DNA from 3 places in the Streptomyces sp. NPDC004629 genome. Region 2 is predicted to be linked to each of the others. Evidence: riboswitches for the same ligand, from Rfam matches in the RefSeq annotation. Region 2 holds a riboswitch; each other region holds the start of a gene.
What was found. A riboswitch is a leader RNA that binds a small molecule or an ion and turns the genes downstream of it on or off. The one in region 2 is predicted to bind thiamine pyrophosphate.
Positions count from the first base shown of each region.

Region 1: it holds a riboswitch for thiamine pyrophosphate, as region 2 does, so the genes downstream of both, thiO (glycine oxidase ThiO) here and ACFYTE_RS21070 (thiamine ABC transporter substrate binding subunit) in region 2, are expected to answer to the same signal.
Region 3: it holds a riboswitch for thiamine pyrophosphate, as region 2 does, so the genes downstream of both, thiC (phosphomethylpyrimidine synthase ThiC) here and ACFYTE_RS21070 (thiamine ABC transporter substrate binding subunit) in region 2, are expected to answer to the same signal.

Region 1 covers NZ_JBIALO010000041.1:58,672-63,126, forward strand. Annotated here, with positions in the region: gene ACFYTE_RS37980 (Rv2175c family DNA-binding protein) at 164-529, opposite strand; gene ACFYTE_RS37985 (NAD(P)/FAD-dependent oxidoreductase) at 597-1,826, opposite strand; gene ACFYTE_RS37990 (hypothetical protein) at 1,859-2,254, opposite strand; TPP riboswitch at 2,308-2,419, shown strand; gene thiO (glycine oxidase ThiO) at 2,417-3,580, shown strand; gene thiS (sulfur carrier protein ThiS) at 3,577-3,777, shown strand; gene ACFYTE_RS38005 (thiazole synthase) at 3,781-4,455, shown strand, end outside.
Region 2 covers NZ_JBIALO010000013.1:41,069-45,523, forward strand. Annotated here, with positions in the region: gene ACFYTE_RS21065 (ABC transporter permease) at 1-1,468, opposite strand, end outside; gene ACFYTE_RS21070 (thiamine ABC transporter substrate binding subunit) at 1,522-2,595, opposite strand; TPP riboswitch at 2,677-2,784, opposite strand; gene rlmN (23S rRNA (adenine(2503)-C(2))-methyltransferase RlmN) at 2,899-4,005, opposite strand; gene ACFYTE_RS21080 (phosphatidate cytidylyltransferase) at 4,160-4,455, opposite strand, start outside.
Region 3 covers NZ_JBIALO010000003.1:180,670-185,124, forward strand. Annotated here, with positions in the region: gene ACFYTE_RS06115 (YibE/F family protein) at 74-1,513, opposite strand; TPP riboswitch at 1,594-1,771, shown strand; gene thiC (phosphomethylpyrimidine synthase ThiC) at 1,764-3,599, shown strand; gene ACFYTE_RS06125 (hypothetical protein) at 3,726-4,455, opposite strand, start outside.

The sequences.
Region 1 (4,455 bases), on a different contig from region 2:
GCCACCACCCGGGAATGGACCCTCGGCCGAAGCCCCGTCAGGGATCCGCCCCGGTCACAGCGCGTCCGCAGGCGAAGCCACCGCCGGGGCCCTCGGCCGAGGCCAGGGAGCGACCCCCGGCCAGGGAGGGCCCTCGGCCGAAGCCCCGCAGGGGGGCGTCGGGTCAGACGGCGAGCGCTTGGGCCCGGCGCTTCACCTCCGTGCCACGGTTCTCGCTGAGGGCCTGCGCCGGGGTGCCGGGCAGGGACGGGTCGGGGGTGAACAGCCACTCCAGCATCTCTTCGACCGTGAAGCCGTCGTCCCGCAGCAACGTCAGGGTCCCGGACAGGCCCTTGACGACCTTGTCCCCGTCGATGAAGGCGGCGGGAACGTGCAGCGCGCGGTTCTCGCCACGGCGTACGGCGATGAGCTGGCCCTCCTTGACCAACTGCCGCACACGTGTCACCTCGACGCCGAGTTGTTCGGCGATGTCGGGCAGAGTGAGCCAGGCGGGGACGAGAGCATCGATCTTTGCGTCAATCTCGGTCACGGAACCAGCGTGCCATCCCGGACTGACAGTCGGAAGCCGGGCCCGTCCGACCTGGGGTGTCCGTGCGTCACGCGGTGGCCTCCTTGAGGGGCCGCGCGGGGTCCGCGAGCAGCTCCGGAGCCATCGGCGCGCCCGCCTCGATCAGCCGCCGTCCCTGCGCCAGGTCACGCGGACGGCCCACGGCCAGCAGAGCGACCAGCCGGTCCGCGCGCAGCCAGCAGACGGTCCAGGCGGGCCCCGTGGGGTCCCCGCGCCACAGCAGCGTGTCGGCCGCAGGGTGGTGGCCGACGTACTGCACGAAGCGGCCGAACTGCTCGGACCAGAAGTACGGCACCGGGTCGTAGACCGCCGGGGCCTCGCCGATGATGTTCGCGGCGACCGTGCGCGGCCCCTGGAGGGCGTTGTCCCAGTGGTGCACGAGCAGCCGCTCGCCATAGCGGGCCGAGGGGAAGGATGCGCAGTCGCCGACCGCGTACACATCCGGCACGGAGGCGCGCAGGTAGGCATCGGCCACGACCTCACGGGCGGCGCCCAGTTCGATGCCGGAGCCGGCCAGCCAGCCGGTGGCGGGGCGCGCGCCGATGCCGACGACCACGGCGCCCGCGGGCAGCCGCGAGCCGTCGGCGAGCAGCACCGCGCCGGGCTCGACGCTCGCCACGCGCGCGTTGGTGCGCAGTTCGGTGCCGCTGTCCGCGTACCAGGCGGTCATCGGCGCCGCGACCTCGGCCGGGAGCGCGCCCGCGAGCGGGCGGTCGGCGGCCTCGACCACCGTGACCGCGCAGCCCGCCTCGCGGGCCGCCGTGGCGAACTCGGCGCCGATCCAGCCCGCGCCGACGACCACGATGTCGTGCTGCCGGGCGAGCACGGGCCGCAGCCGCTGGGCGTCGTCCAGGGTGCGCAGCAGATGCACACCGGGGACGCCCTCGGCGCCGGGCAGCCGAATCGGTTCGGCGCCGGTGGCGAGGACCAGGACGTCGTACGGCACGGGTCCGGCCGCGGTGTCCAGCTCGTGCTCGCCGGGGCGTACACCAAGTGCCTCGCGGCCCAGTTCGAGATCGATGCCGAGCGCCGCGAAGTCGACCTCGAAGGCGGAGCCCTCGGCCCTGCCGAGCAGCACGGCCTTGGACAGCGGCGGCCGGTCGTAGGGCTGGTGGGGTTCGGCGCCGACCAGGGTGATCGTGCCCCGGTGGCCCTGTTCGCGCAGGGCGACCGCGGTCTGCACCCCGGCCATGCCCGCGCCGACGACGACCACGCGCCGCCCCGGTGCCGGGCTGGGTTGCTGCGTCTGCTCGCTCACGTGATCACCATAGTCAACTGACGATTTGCCAGTCAGGGGGCGTGCTGGGTGACCTGTTGCACAACGGGATCACCGGTGCACGCCGGGGTCCGCGCGACCTGTTCGACCACGCTCGTCCCGCTGCCCGCCTGCGATTCCCACTCCCACGTCTCCGTGAGCCGCACCCGGCCGTCGGGCAGCTCGCCGACGGTCGACACGCAGTGCCCGGAGGACGTGCCGCCATCATGCTTGAGCTGGACGTACCGGAAGTCCAGCCGATCGCCGCGGCGGATGCCGACGAGATACCCGCGCACGATGTCGCCGCCGGCGTACTCGGCCCAGATCTCGCCGTTTTTCTCGTGGTACGTGAACCGGGTGCTGGTACCCACCTGACCTGGGGCCTGGTCCGTGACGGGGGCGAGGACGAGACCGTCGAGCGAGCGGGCCATGAACGGAGGCTCCCTTACTGAGGCGGGCGGCGGCGGGCTAGGGTGGCCACCGTACAAGCACTCGCGGGAGCCCGGACGCACCGGGCTGAGAGGGAGGCTGGCGGCCTCCGACCGTACGAACCTGATCCGGGTCATGCCGGCGAAGGGAGGGGCTGGACGCCCATGTCGTCACGTACGTCGGACGTTCTCGTCATCGGGGGCGGAATCATCGGCCTGGTCACGGCCTGGCGGGCCGCGCAGCGCGGGTTCGCCACCGCCGTCGTGGACCCCGAGCCGGGCGGCGGTGCCGCACAGGTCGCGGCCGGGATGCTGGCCGCGGTCACCGAACTGCACCACGGCGAGCAGACACTGCTCGGCCTGAACCTGGCCTCGGCCCGCCGCTACCCGGACTTCACGGCCGAGCTGACCGAACTGACCGGCCTCGACCTCGGCTACCGCCGGTGCGGAACGCTCGCCGTCGCGCTGGACGCCGACGACCGGGCGCACCTGCGCGACCTGCACGCGTTGCAGCAGCGCTCCGGGCTGGAGTCCGAGTGGCTGTCCGGCCGGGAGTGCCGCCGCCTGGAACCGATGCTCGCGCCCGGCGTGCGGGGCGGGCTGCGGGTGGACGCCGACCACCAGATCGACCCGCGCCGGCTGGCCGCCGCGCTGCTCACGGCGTGCGAACGGGCGGGCGTGGTCCTGCACCGCGCGTGGGCGGAGCGCTGCACGGTGCGCCGGGCCCGGGCCGTCGGGGTGACCACCGCGGACGGCACGGAGCTGGGCGCGGACCGGGTGGTGCTCGCGGCCGGCAGCCTGAGCGGACGGCTGCCGGGCCTGCCGCAGGACGTGCTGCCGCCGGTGCGGCCGGTGAAGGGGCAGGTGCTGCGGCTGACCGTGCCGAAGCGGTACGCGCCGTTCCTGAGCCGCACCGTGCGGGCCGTGGTGCGCGGCAGCCAGGTGTACCTGGTGCCGCGGGAGAACAGCGAGCTGGTCGTCGGGGCGACCAGCGAGGAGCTGGGCTGGGACACCACGGTGACCGCGGGCGGCGTGTACGAGCTGCTGCGGGACGCGCACGAGCTGATACCGGGGATCACCGAGCTGCCGCTGACCGAGACCCGGGCCGGGCTGCGGCCCGGGTCCCCGGACAACGCGCCGCTGCTCGGCCCGACCGCGCTCGACGGGCTGCTCGTGGCCACCGGGCACTATCGCAACGGCGTGCTGCTCACCCCGGTCACCGGGGACGTCATGGCGCACGCCCTCACCACCGGGGACCTCCCCGAGGAGGCCCGTCCCTTCACGCCCGCGCGCTTCGGCGCCCCCGCCCGCACGGAGCAGCCCGCATGATCATCTCTGTCAACGGGGAGCGCCGGGAGATCGCGCCCGGTACGGCTCTCGACACCGTCGTCCAGACCCTCACCACCGCGCCCGGCGGGGTGGCCGCGGCCCTCAACGAAACCGTCGTCCCGCGCGCCCAGTGGCCGTCCACCGCCCTCAGCGAGGGCGACCGCGTCGAAGTCCTCACCGCCGTCCAAGGAGGCTGAGCCATGGCCGACGATCCCTTCGTCCTCGGCGGTACGTCCTTCACGTCCCGGTTGATCATGGGTACGGGCGGTGCGCCCAGCCTCGATGTGCTGGAGCGGGCGCTGGTCGCCTCCGGCACGGAGCTGACGACCGTGGCGATGCGGCGGGTCGACCCCGATGTGCACGGATCCGTGCTGTCGGTGCTGGAACGGCTCGGCATCCGGGTGCTGCCGAACACCGCGGGCTGCTTCACCGCGGGCGAGGCGGTGCTGACCGCACGGCTGGCCCGTGAAGCGCTCGGCACGGATCTGGTCAAGCTGGAGGTGATCGCCGACGAGCGCACCCTGCTGCCGGATCCGATCGAGTTGCTGGACGCGGCGGAGACCCTGGTCGACGACGGGTTCACGGTGCTGCCGTACACGAACGACGACCCCGTGCTGGCGCGGAAGCTGGAGGATGTGGGGTGCGCGGCGGTGATGCCGCTCGGCTCGCCGATCGGTTCGGGGCTCGGTATCCGCAACCCGCACAACTTCCAGCTGATCGTGGAGCACGCGCGTGTACCGGTGATTCTGGACGCGGGTGCCGGTACGGCGTCCGATGTCGCGCTGGCGATGGAACTCGGGTGCGCGGGGGTGATGCTGGCGTCGGCCGTCACCCGGGCGCAGCAACCGGAGCGGATGGCTGCCGCCATGCGGCAC
Region 2 (4,455 bases):
CGATGAACACGGTCGCGCCGAACTCCCCGAGCGACACGGCGAACGCGAACCCGGCCGCGACCAGCAGCGCCCGCCGCACCAGCGGCAGGTCGACCTCCCGCCACACCCGCCAGGGTGACGCCCCGAGCACGGTCGCCGCCTCCCGCAGCCGCCCGTCGACGGCCCGCAGCACCGGCAGCATCGTCCGGACCACGAAGGGCACGCCGACCAGTGCCTGCGCGAGCGGGACGAGGATCCAGGACTGCCGCAGATCCAGCGGCGGTTCGTCGAGGGCGATCAGGAATCCGAAGCCGACGGTCACGGCCGAGACGCCGAGCGGCAGCATCAGCAGCGCGTCGAAGCCCCGGACGATCCGGTCCGCGACGGGGAGGCCCCCGGTCGGGCGAAGCCGGGACGGGGGGAGCCGGGACAGCGCGGCGGCGGCCAGGGAGCCGATCAGCACCGCGATGGCGGTGGCGGCGACCGCGTACCGCAGGGAGTTGCCGACCGCCGCGATCGGCGCCACCAGGAACGTGCCGCCGTCCTCGTGGGTCAGGGCCCGGTAGTAGCGCAGCCCGGGGGCGTCGAGGGAGCGCTGCACCAGCACCGCGAGCGGCAGCAGGACGAGCGCCGTGACGGTGACGAGGACGCCGGCGAGCAGTGCCCACTGGCCCGCTCCGCGCGGCCGGCGCGCCGTCAGCGAGGCGTCGACCAGGCGCAGCGCGCTCTCCCGCCGCCGTACCGTCCAGGCGTGCACGGCGAGCACCGCGACCACCGCCGCGAACTGGACGAGGGTGAGGACCGCGGCCGTGGACAGGTCGAAGATCTGGGACGTCTGCCGGTAGATCTCCACTTCGAGCGTGGCGAAGGTGGGGCCGCCGAGGATCTGCACCACGCCGAAGGAGGTGAAGGTGAACAGGAACACCATCAGCGCGGCGGCGGCCACCGCCGGGGCCAGCGCCGGCAGGGTCACCTTGCGCCAGGCGGTCAGCGGCCCGGCACCCAGCATCCGCGCCGCCTCCTCCTGGCGCGGGTCGAGCCCGGACCACAGGCCGCCGACGGTGCGGACGACTACGGCGTAGTTGAAGAAGACGTGCGCGAGCAGGATCGCCCACACCGTGGTGTCCAGCCGAACGCCCCACAGGTCGTCGAGGAGCCCGCCGCGCCCGACGAGGGCGAGGAACGCCGTGCCGACCACGACGGTCGGCAGCACGAACGGCACGGTGACCACGGCCCGCAGGACCCGCTTGCCGGGGAAGTCGAGGCGCGCGAAGACATACGCGCCGGGCAGCGCCACCAGCAGGGTGAGCGCCGTGGAGGCGAGCGCCTGCCAGGTGGTGAACCACAGCACGTGCCGGATGTCGGAGCGGGTCACGACGTCCGTGATCCGCCCCAACTGCCAGGCTCCGTCCGGCTTCAGCCCGCGGGCGACGATGGCGGCCACGGGCCAGGCGAAGAAGACGGCGAAGAACGCGACCGGCCCGGCCATCAGCGCGAGCCGCACCACGCTCCCCGTACGCCGCCCGCCCGGGGCCGCGTCGGCTACTTCAGTACGAGCGAGGTCCACGACTTGACCCACTGGTCACGGTTGGCGGCGATCCGGTCGGGCGCCAGGTTCTCGGGATCCTTGGCCTGCGGGCCGTACTTCACGAACTCCTGCGGCACCTTCGCGTCCGCGCGCACCGGATAGACGTACATATTGAGCGGCATGTCCTCCTGGAACTCCTTGCCGATCAGGAAGTTCAGCAGCGCCTTGCCGCCCGCGCTGTTGCGGGCGCCGGTGAGCAGCCCGGCGTACTCGGTCTGCCGGAAGCAGGTGCCGGCGGCCACTCCGGTGGGCGCGGTGGCCGGCTTCGGGTCGGCGTAGACGACCTCGGCGGGCGGCGAGGAGGCGTAGGACACGACGAGCGGCCGGTCGCCGCCCGCCTTCCGGCCACCGGCCGAACCGGAGAACTCCTCGTCGTAGGCCTGCTCCCAGCCGTCCACGACCTTGACGCCGTTGGCCTTGAGCTTCTTCCAGTACTCCGGCCAGCCCCCGTCGCCGTATCTGGCGGCGGTGCCGAGCAGAAAGCCGAGGCCGGGCGAAGAGGTGCCGGCGTTCTCGGTGACGAGGAGGTTCTTGTACGCCGGTTCGACCAGGTCGTCGAAGGTCTGCGGCGGGGTCAGCCCGTGCCGGTCGAAGTACGCCTTGTCGTAGTTGACGCAGATGTCGCCGGTGTCGATGGGCGTGACCCGGTGCCCGGACGTATCGGACCGGAACTCGGGCCGCAGCCGGTCGGAGCCCCGGGCCTCGTACGGCTGGAACAGCCCGTTGTCCAGGGCCCGCGACAGCAGGGTGTTGTCGACGCCGAAGAAGACGTCGCCCTGCGGGTTGTCCTTGGTCAGGATCGCCTTGTTGACGGCCTGTCCGGCGTCGCCGTCCTTGAGGACCTTGACGCTGTAACCCGACCGCTCCTCGAAATCCTTGAGGACGTTCTTCGAGACGGCCCACGAGTCGTGGCTGACGAGGGTGACGGTCTTGGAGTCCGCGGCGCCCTTGTCGCCGGTGGACCCGCACGCGGACAGCGTGACCAGTGCGAGCCCGGCCGCGGCGGCCACCAGGGTCTTGGTGTGCAACTGAATTCCTCCTGGGGTTGACCAGGAAGAGACGCGGCCCTGCCCGGACTCCGCGAGGGATGTCCGGGCAGGGCGCAACAGCTTGAGTGAGGACCGATCTCCCTACCCAGAATGACCTGGGCGAGGTTCGGAGGGTCTGCGGCCCGTGTGCCGCACTCTCAGCGCTGTGGCGCTCCCCTGTCGGAATATGAAGTTTCGGAATGTGAGGGTTCGAAAGCCGAGGTTTTGAAAGCCGAGGCTTCCGACGGTGAGCTTGACGATAGGAAGGTATGACGTGATGGACGCCCTCAGACTACCGTCCGGCTACCGCTCGGTGGCAGCCAGCTGACCGCAGGCGCCGTCGATCTCCTGACCGCGGGTGTCCCGGATGGTCACCGGCACCCCGTGCGCCTCGATGGCCGCCACGAAGGCCTTCTCGTCCTCGGGCCTGGACGCGGTCCACTTGGAGCCGGGCGTCGGGTTGAGCGGGATCAGGTTGACGTGCACGGGCCTGCCCTTGAGCAGCCGGCCGAGCCGGTCGCCGCGCCACGCCTGGTCGTTGATGTCCCGGATCAGCGCGTACTCGATGGACAGCCGGCGCCCGGACCTCGCGGCGTACCCGAAGCCAGCGTCGAGCACCTCGCGCACCTTCCACCGCGTGTTGACGGGGACGAGGGTGTCGCGCAGCTCGTCGTCGGGCGCGTGCAGCGAGATGGCGAGGCGGCACTTGAAGCCCTCGTCGGCGAACCGGTGGATGGCCGGGACGAGTCCGACGGTGGAGACGGTGATGCCGCGCTGGGACAGCCCGAGCCCGTCCGGCTCGGGATCGGTGAGGGCCCGGATGGCGCCCACGACCCGCTTGTAGTTGGCGAGCGGCTCGCCCATGCCCATGAAGACGATGTTGGACAGCCGGGCGGGGCCGCCCGGCACCTCGCCGTCCCTGAGCGAACGCATGCCGTCCACGATCTGGTGCACGATCTCGGCGGTCGACAGATTCCGGTCGAGCCCGGCCTGCCCGGTGGCGCAGAACGGGCAGTTCATCCCGCACCCCGCCTGCGAGCTGATGCACATGGTCACCCGGTCCGGGTAGCGCATGAGCACCGACTCGACGAGCGTCCCGTCGAACAGCCGCCACAGGGTCTTGCGGGTGGTGCCCTGGTCGGTCGACAGATGCCGTACGACCGTCATCAGCTCGGGGAACAGCGCCTCGCGCAGCCGGTCCCGCGAGGCGGCCGGGATGTCGGTCCACTGCTCGGGGTCGTGCGTGTACCGCGCGAAGTAGTGCTGCGCGAGCTGCTTCGCCCGGAACGGCTTCTCGCCGATCGCGGCGACGGCCTCCTTGCGTTCGGCGGGCGACAGATCGGCGAGATGCCGCGGCGGCCGCTGAGCACCGCGCGGGGCGACGAAAGTAAGTTCTCCGGGCTTAGGCATGGCTCGACCAGTGTCGCACGAGTGGCCTCGTGGCCACTTCGGCGGTGTGGAGGGAGGCACGGCGCCCCGCCCCGACGGGGGCGCGGGGAACTGCGCGACCGGCCAGGACCCGGCCGCGGACAGACGACCCGTCACCGCCCGGTCAGCGGAGCGTTCACGCGGATCCGACGAACAGCACCATCAGCAGCCACACCACGGGCGCCGTCGGCAGCAGCGAGTCGAGGCGGTCCATGATGCCGCCGTGACCGGGGAGCAGTGTCCCCATGTCCTTGATGCCCAGATCCCGCTTGATCATGGACTCGCCGAGGTCGCCGAGGGTGGCGCTGGCCGCGACCGCGAGGCCGAGGAGCAGACCCTGCCACCAGGCGCCGTCGTCGATCAGGAACTGCATGCACAGGGCGCCGGCGACCATCGCGAACAGCACCGCGCCGAGCAGCCCTTCGCGGGTCT
Region 3 (4,455 bases), on a different contig from region 2:
CGCTTCTCCTTGTCCGTTCCGGCCTTCCGCAGGCTCCTTTCTGCAGGCTCCTCTGTGTCCGCCGTGCGGGGCGTCACCGCTTGCGGCGCCTGCCCCGGCCGCCCCGTGCCACGGTGGGTTGCCCCGCCCCCGCGGGGGGTTGGGCCGCCCCCGTGGGGGCCGCTGACTGCCGCCCCGGCCGGTCGGCCGACACCACCAGGGCCGCCAGCGCCGTGGTGACGGGCACCGAGGCGACGAGGCCGATGGAGCCCACCAGGGTGCGGACGATCTCCTCCGCCACCAGTTCGCTGTTGGCGACCGTGCCGACACTGCTCTGCGCGATCGAGAAGAGCAGCAGCAACGGCAACGCGGCACCGGCATAGGCGAGGACGAGCGTGTTGACGACGGATGCGATGTGGTCGCGGCCGATGCGGATGCCCGCCCGGTACAGCCCGCGCCAGCCCATCGAGGGATTGGCCTCGTGCAACTCCCAGACGGCCGACGTCTGGGTCACCGTCACATCGTCCAGGACGCCCAGCGAACCGATGATGACGCCGGCCAGGAGCAGACCGCTCATGTCGATCGCCGGATACAGCCCGTGGATGAGGCCGGTGTTGTCGTCCGTGTTGCCCGTCAGCGCCGCCCAGCCGATGAACCCCGAGCCGAGGACGCCGATCAGCAGGAGCGAGACCAGCGTGCCGAGCACCGCCACCGAGGTCCGGGCCGACAGCCCATGACAGGTGTACAGGGCGATCAGCATGATGGCGCTCGATCCGACCACCGCCACGACCAGCGGGTTCGAGCCCTGGAGAATGGCGGGCAGGATGAAGAGGGTCAGCACCAGGAAGCTGATGGCCAGGGAGACCAGCGCCATCACGCCACGCAGCCGGCCCACCACCACGACGACGAGCGCGAAGATGCCGGCGAGCAGCACCAGGGGGAACTTCCGGTTCACGTCGGTGACCGAGTACTGCAGGTCCTTCGGTGCCGACGGCTCGTACGCGACGACGACCTTCTCCCCCTGGTGCAACTGCCGTGACTGGTCCGGCTGGACGATCTCCGTGAACGTACGGCCCTTGTCCTTGCCGGTGTCGACCCGGATCGTGGCCTTTTTGCAGGTGCCGGTTGCCTGCTGCTGTGCGGAGCTGCCCTCGGCGGTGGACGTGTCACCGGTCGGGGTGTCCCCCGAGGCGTTCACCGACTTGCAGCTCACCGCGACGACCTGGGTGACCGTGGCCTGCTGCGTCTGCCGGTCGAAGCCGACCCCGGTGCGCTCGTGCGACGGTGCGCCACCGGGCCAGAGCACCATGAGCCCGACGACGACCGCCGCGGCGAACGGGATGAGGACGGCCGCGATGACCTTGCGCAGATGCTTGGAGACGGGCGCCGCGGGGCCATGACCATGACTGTGCGCGTGGCCATGGCCGTGCCCGTGGCCGTCACCGGAATCGTGGCCCTCGTGGCCGTGTCCGCCGCCCTGTGCGGAGCCCTGCCTGCGCTGTGGCCCGGACGGGGGGTGGGGGGACTGCTGCATCGTGGTCACCGACCGATCATCGCAAGAACGACAGGGGCCCTCTGTTCACCGCGCCCGAATTGACGCTAGCGTGGAGGCACCTTTGCACACGCGGGAGCTCGGAGCACCGGGCTGAGAGGGCGCTGACCTCCGTCTTCGCGATGTTTCACGTGGAACGAGTGATGTTTCACAGGAAGCACCGATGGACGGACACCGCTGCGTCGACCGCCGAACCTGTTACCGGGTAATGCCGGCGTAGGGAGTAGGTCTCATGACCAACAAGGACATACGCACGCCTGCCTCCGCACAGCACGCGGTGAACGGATCCGTCAACGGGCCCGATGGCGCCGATGACGCGGGGGCGGGACGGTCCATCGGCTGGCACAAGGGGTATGTCGCGGGCTCGCGCCCCGATCTGCGGGTGCCGGTCCGTCAGGTGCACCTGACCAACGGGGAGTCGGTGACGCTCTACGACACCTCGGGCCCGTACACCGATCCGCTCGTCGAGACCGACGTCCGCAGGGGCCTGCTGCCGCTGCGCGAGAACTGGATCATCGCCCGTGGTGACACGGAGGAGTACGCGGGCCGCCCCGTCCGCCCCGAGGACGACGGGATCAAGCACACCGCGCCGCGCGGCGGTCTGCGCAACCTGGACGCGGTTTTCCCCGGCCGCCCGCGCCAACCGCGTCGGAGCCGTGACGGCGGGGCGGTCACCCAACTCGCCTATGCGCGGCGGGGCGAGATCACTGCGGAAATGGAGTTCGTGGCGGTCCGGGAGAACGTTTCTCCCGAGGTGGTCCGCGAGGAGATCGCCGCTGGACGGGCCGTGCTGCCCGCCAATGTCAACCACCCGGAGATCGAGCCGATGATCATCGGCAAGCAGTTCCTGGTGAAGGTCAATGCCAACATCGGCAACTCGGCGGTGACGTCCTCCATCGAGGAGGAGGTCGAGAAGATGACCTGGGCGACCCGCTGGGGCGCCGATACGGTCATGGACCTGTCCACCGGTCGCAATATCCACACCACCCGCGAGTGGGTGCTGCGCAACTCCCCCGTGCCCATCGGCACGGTGCCGCTGTACCAGGCACTGGAGAAGGTCGACGGCAGGGCCGAGGAACTGAGCTGGGAGATCTACAAGGACACGGTCATCGAGCAGGCCGAGCAGGGCGTGGACTACATGACGGTCCACGCCGGGGTTCGGCTGCCGTTCGTGCCACTGACCGCGAACCGCAAGACCGGCATCGTCTCGCGCGGCGGATCGATCATGGCCGCCTGGTGCCTGGCGCACCACAAGGAGTCGTTCCTGTACGAGAACTTCGAGGAACTGTGCGAGATCCTCGCCGCCTACGACGTCACGTACTCGCTCGGCGACGGCCTGCGTCCCGGTTCGATCGCGGACGCCAACGACGAGGCGCAGTTCGCGGAACTGCGCACGCTCGGGGAACTCAACCGGATCGCGGGGCGTTTCCATGTACAGACGATGATCGAGGGCCCGGGACACGTCCCGATGCACAAGATCAAGGAGAACATCGACCTTCAGCAGGAGATCTGCGATGAAGCTCCGTTCTATACGCTCGGCCCGCTGACGACGGACGTCGCTCCGGCCTACGACCACATCACCTCCGGCATCGGCGCCGCGATGATCGCCTGGTGGGGCACGGCCATGCTCTGCTACGTCACGCCCAAGGAGCACTTGGGTCTGCCCAACCGGGACGACGTCAAGACCGGCGTCATCACCTACAAGATCGCCGCCCATGCGGCCGACCTCGCCAAGGGGCACCCGGGTGCGCAGGAGTGGGACGACGCGCTGTCCGACGCCCGCTTCGAGTTCCGGTGGGAAGACCAGTTCAACCTCGCCCTGGACCCGGACACGGCACGGGAGTTCCATGACGAGACGCTTCCGGCCGAACCCGCCAAGACGGCCCACTTCTGCTCCATGTGCGGACCGAAGTTCTGCTCGATGAAGATCAGCCACAGCATCACGGAGCGGTTCGGCGGCGACGCGGCCGACGGGGCCTTCCCGGAGGACATCGCCGAGGGAATGCTCCAGAAGTCGAAGGAGTTCGCGGCCGGCGGAAACCGGGTGTACCTGCCGATCGCCGACTGAACGCGGCGTCGTCCCGAACACCAGGAATGTGGCCGGATCACGGCGTTCCCGGCGTCGGGGCGTCTCGGGAGTCGACGGGCTCGACCGGGTGCCCGGCTTGCGCCCCCGCGGGGGCGCAAGCCGGGATCACTCGGGCTGGTGGTCCGGGCCGCCGAAGTCCGGGCTCGTGTAGTCCGGGCTGCTGAAGCTCGGACGTGAGCCCGATGCGGAGCCGTCCTCGGGGCTGCTGAAGCCCGGGCGGCCGTAGCCGAGGCGCGGCATGCGGCTGGTCGGCGCAGGCGGGTGCGTACGCAGGTTCGCCGTCCTGCCGGGTTCCGTCAGCGCGTCCCGCAGGAACGGCAGGATGCCCCGTTCCAGCAGGGCCTCCTGCCAGGCTTCCCGGGCCCGGACCAGCTCCGTGTTCGCCGCCGCGTACGCTCCCACCTCCAGCGAGGGGCGGTTGCGCAGGGCGGTGAGCAGCAGGCCGACGGCGGCGACGAGGATCGCGGCCGCGGTCACCGCACCGAACACCCAGCCCGCGGTGAGCATGGTCTGGGCGAACGCCGGCTCGGGGTCGAGCATCTTCAGGACGTAGCCGACGAGCAGGAATATCGCCGCGGCGGTTCCGGCGAGGACGGGCGCGAGGACCGCGACGACGGCGATGGCGCCCGCGCCGGTGGTCTCAGCGGCCTCGCCCAGGGTGGTGGCGAGCCCCACCGCGCCCGAGCCCGGGTCCGTGGAACCGGATTCCCGGGTGGACGACGGCGGGGTGGACGGCGCCGGCTGGCGCAGTTCCTCGCGGACCTTCACATAGTGCTGGTACTCGGTCGCCGCGGCCGCCGCGATGAGTGCGGTGGCGTTCAGCGCCATGGTGCGC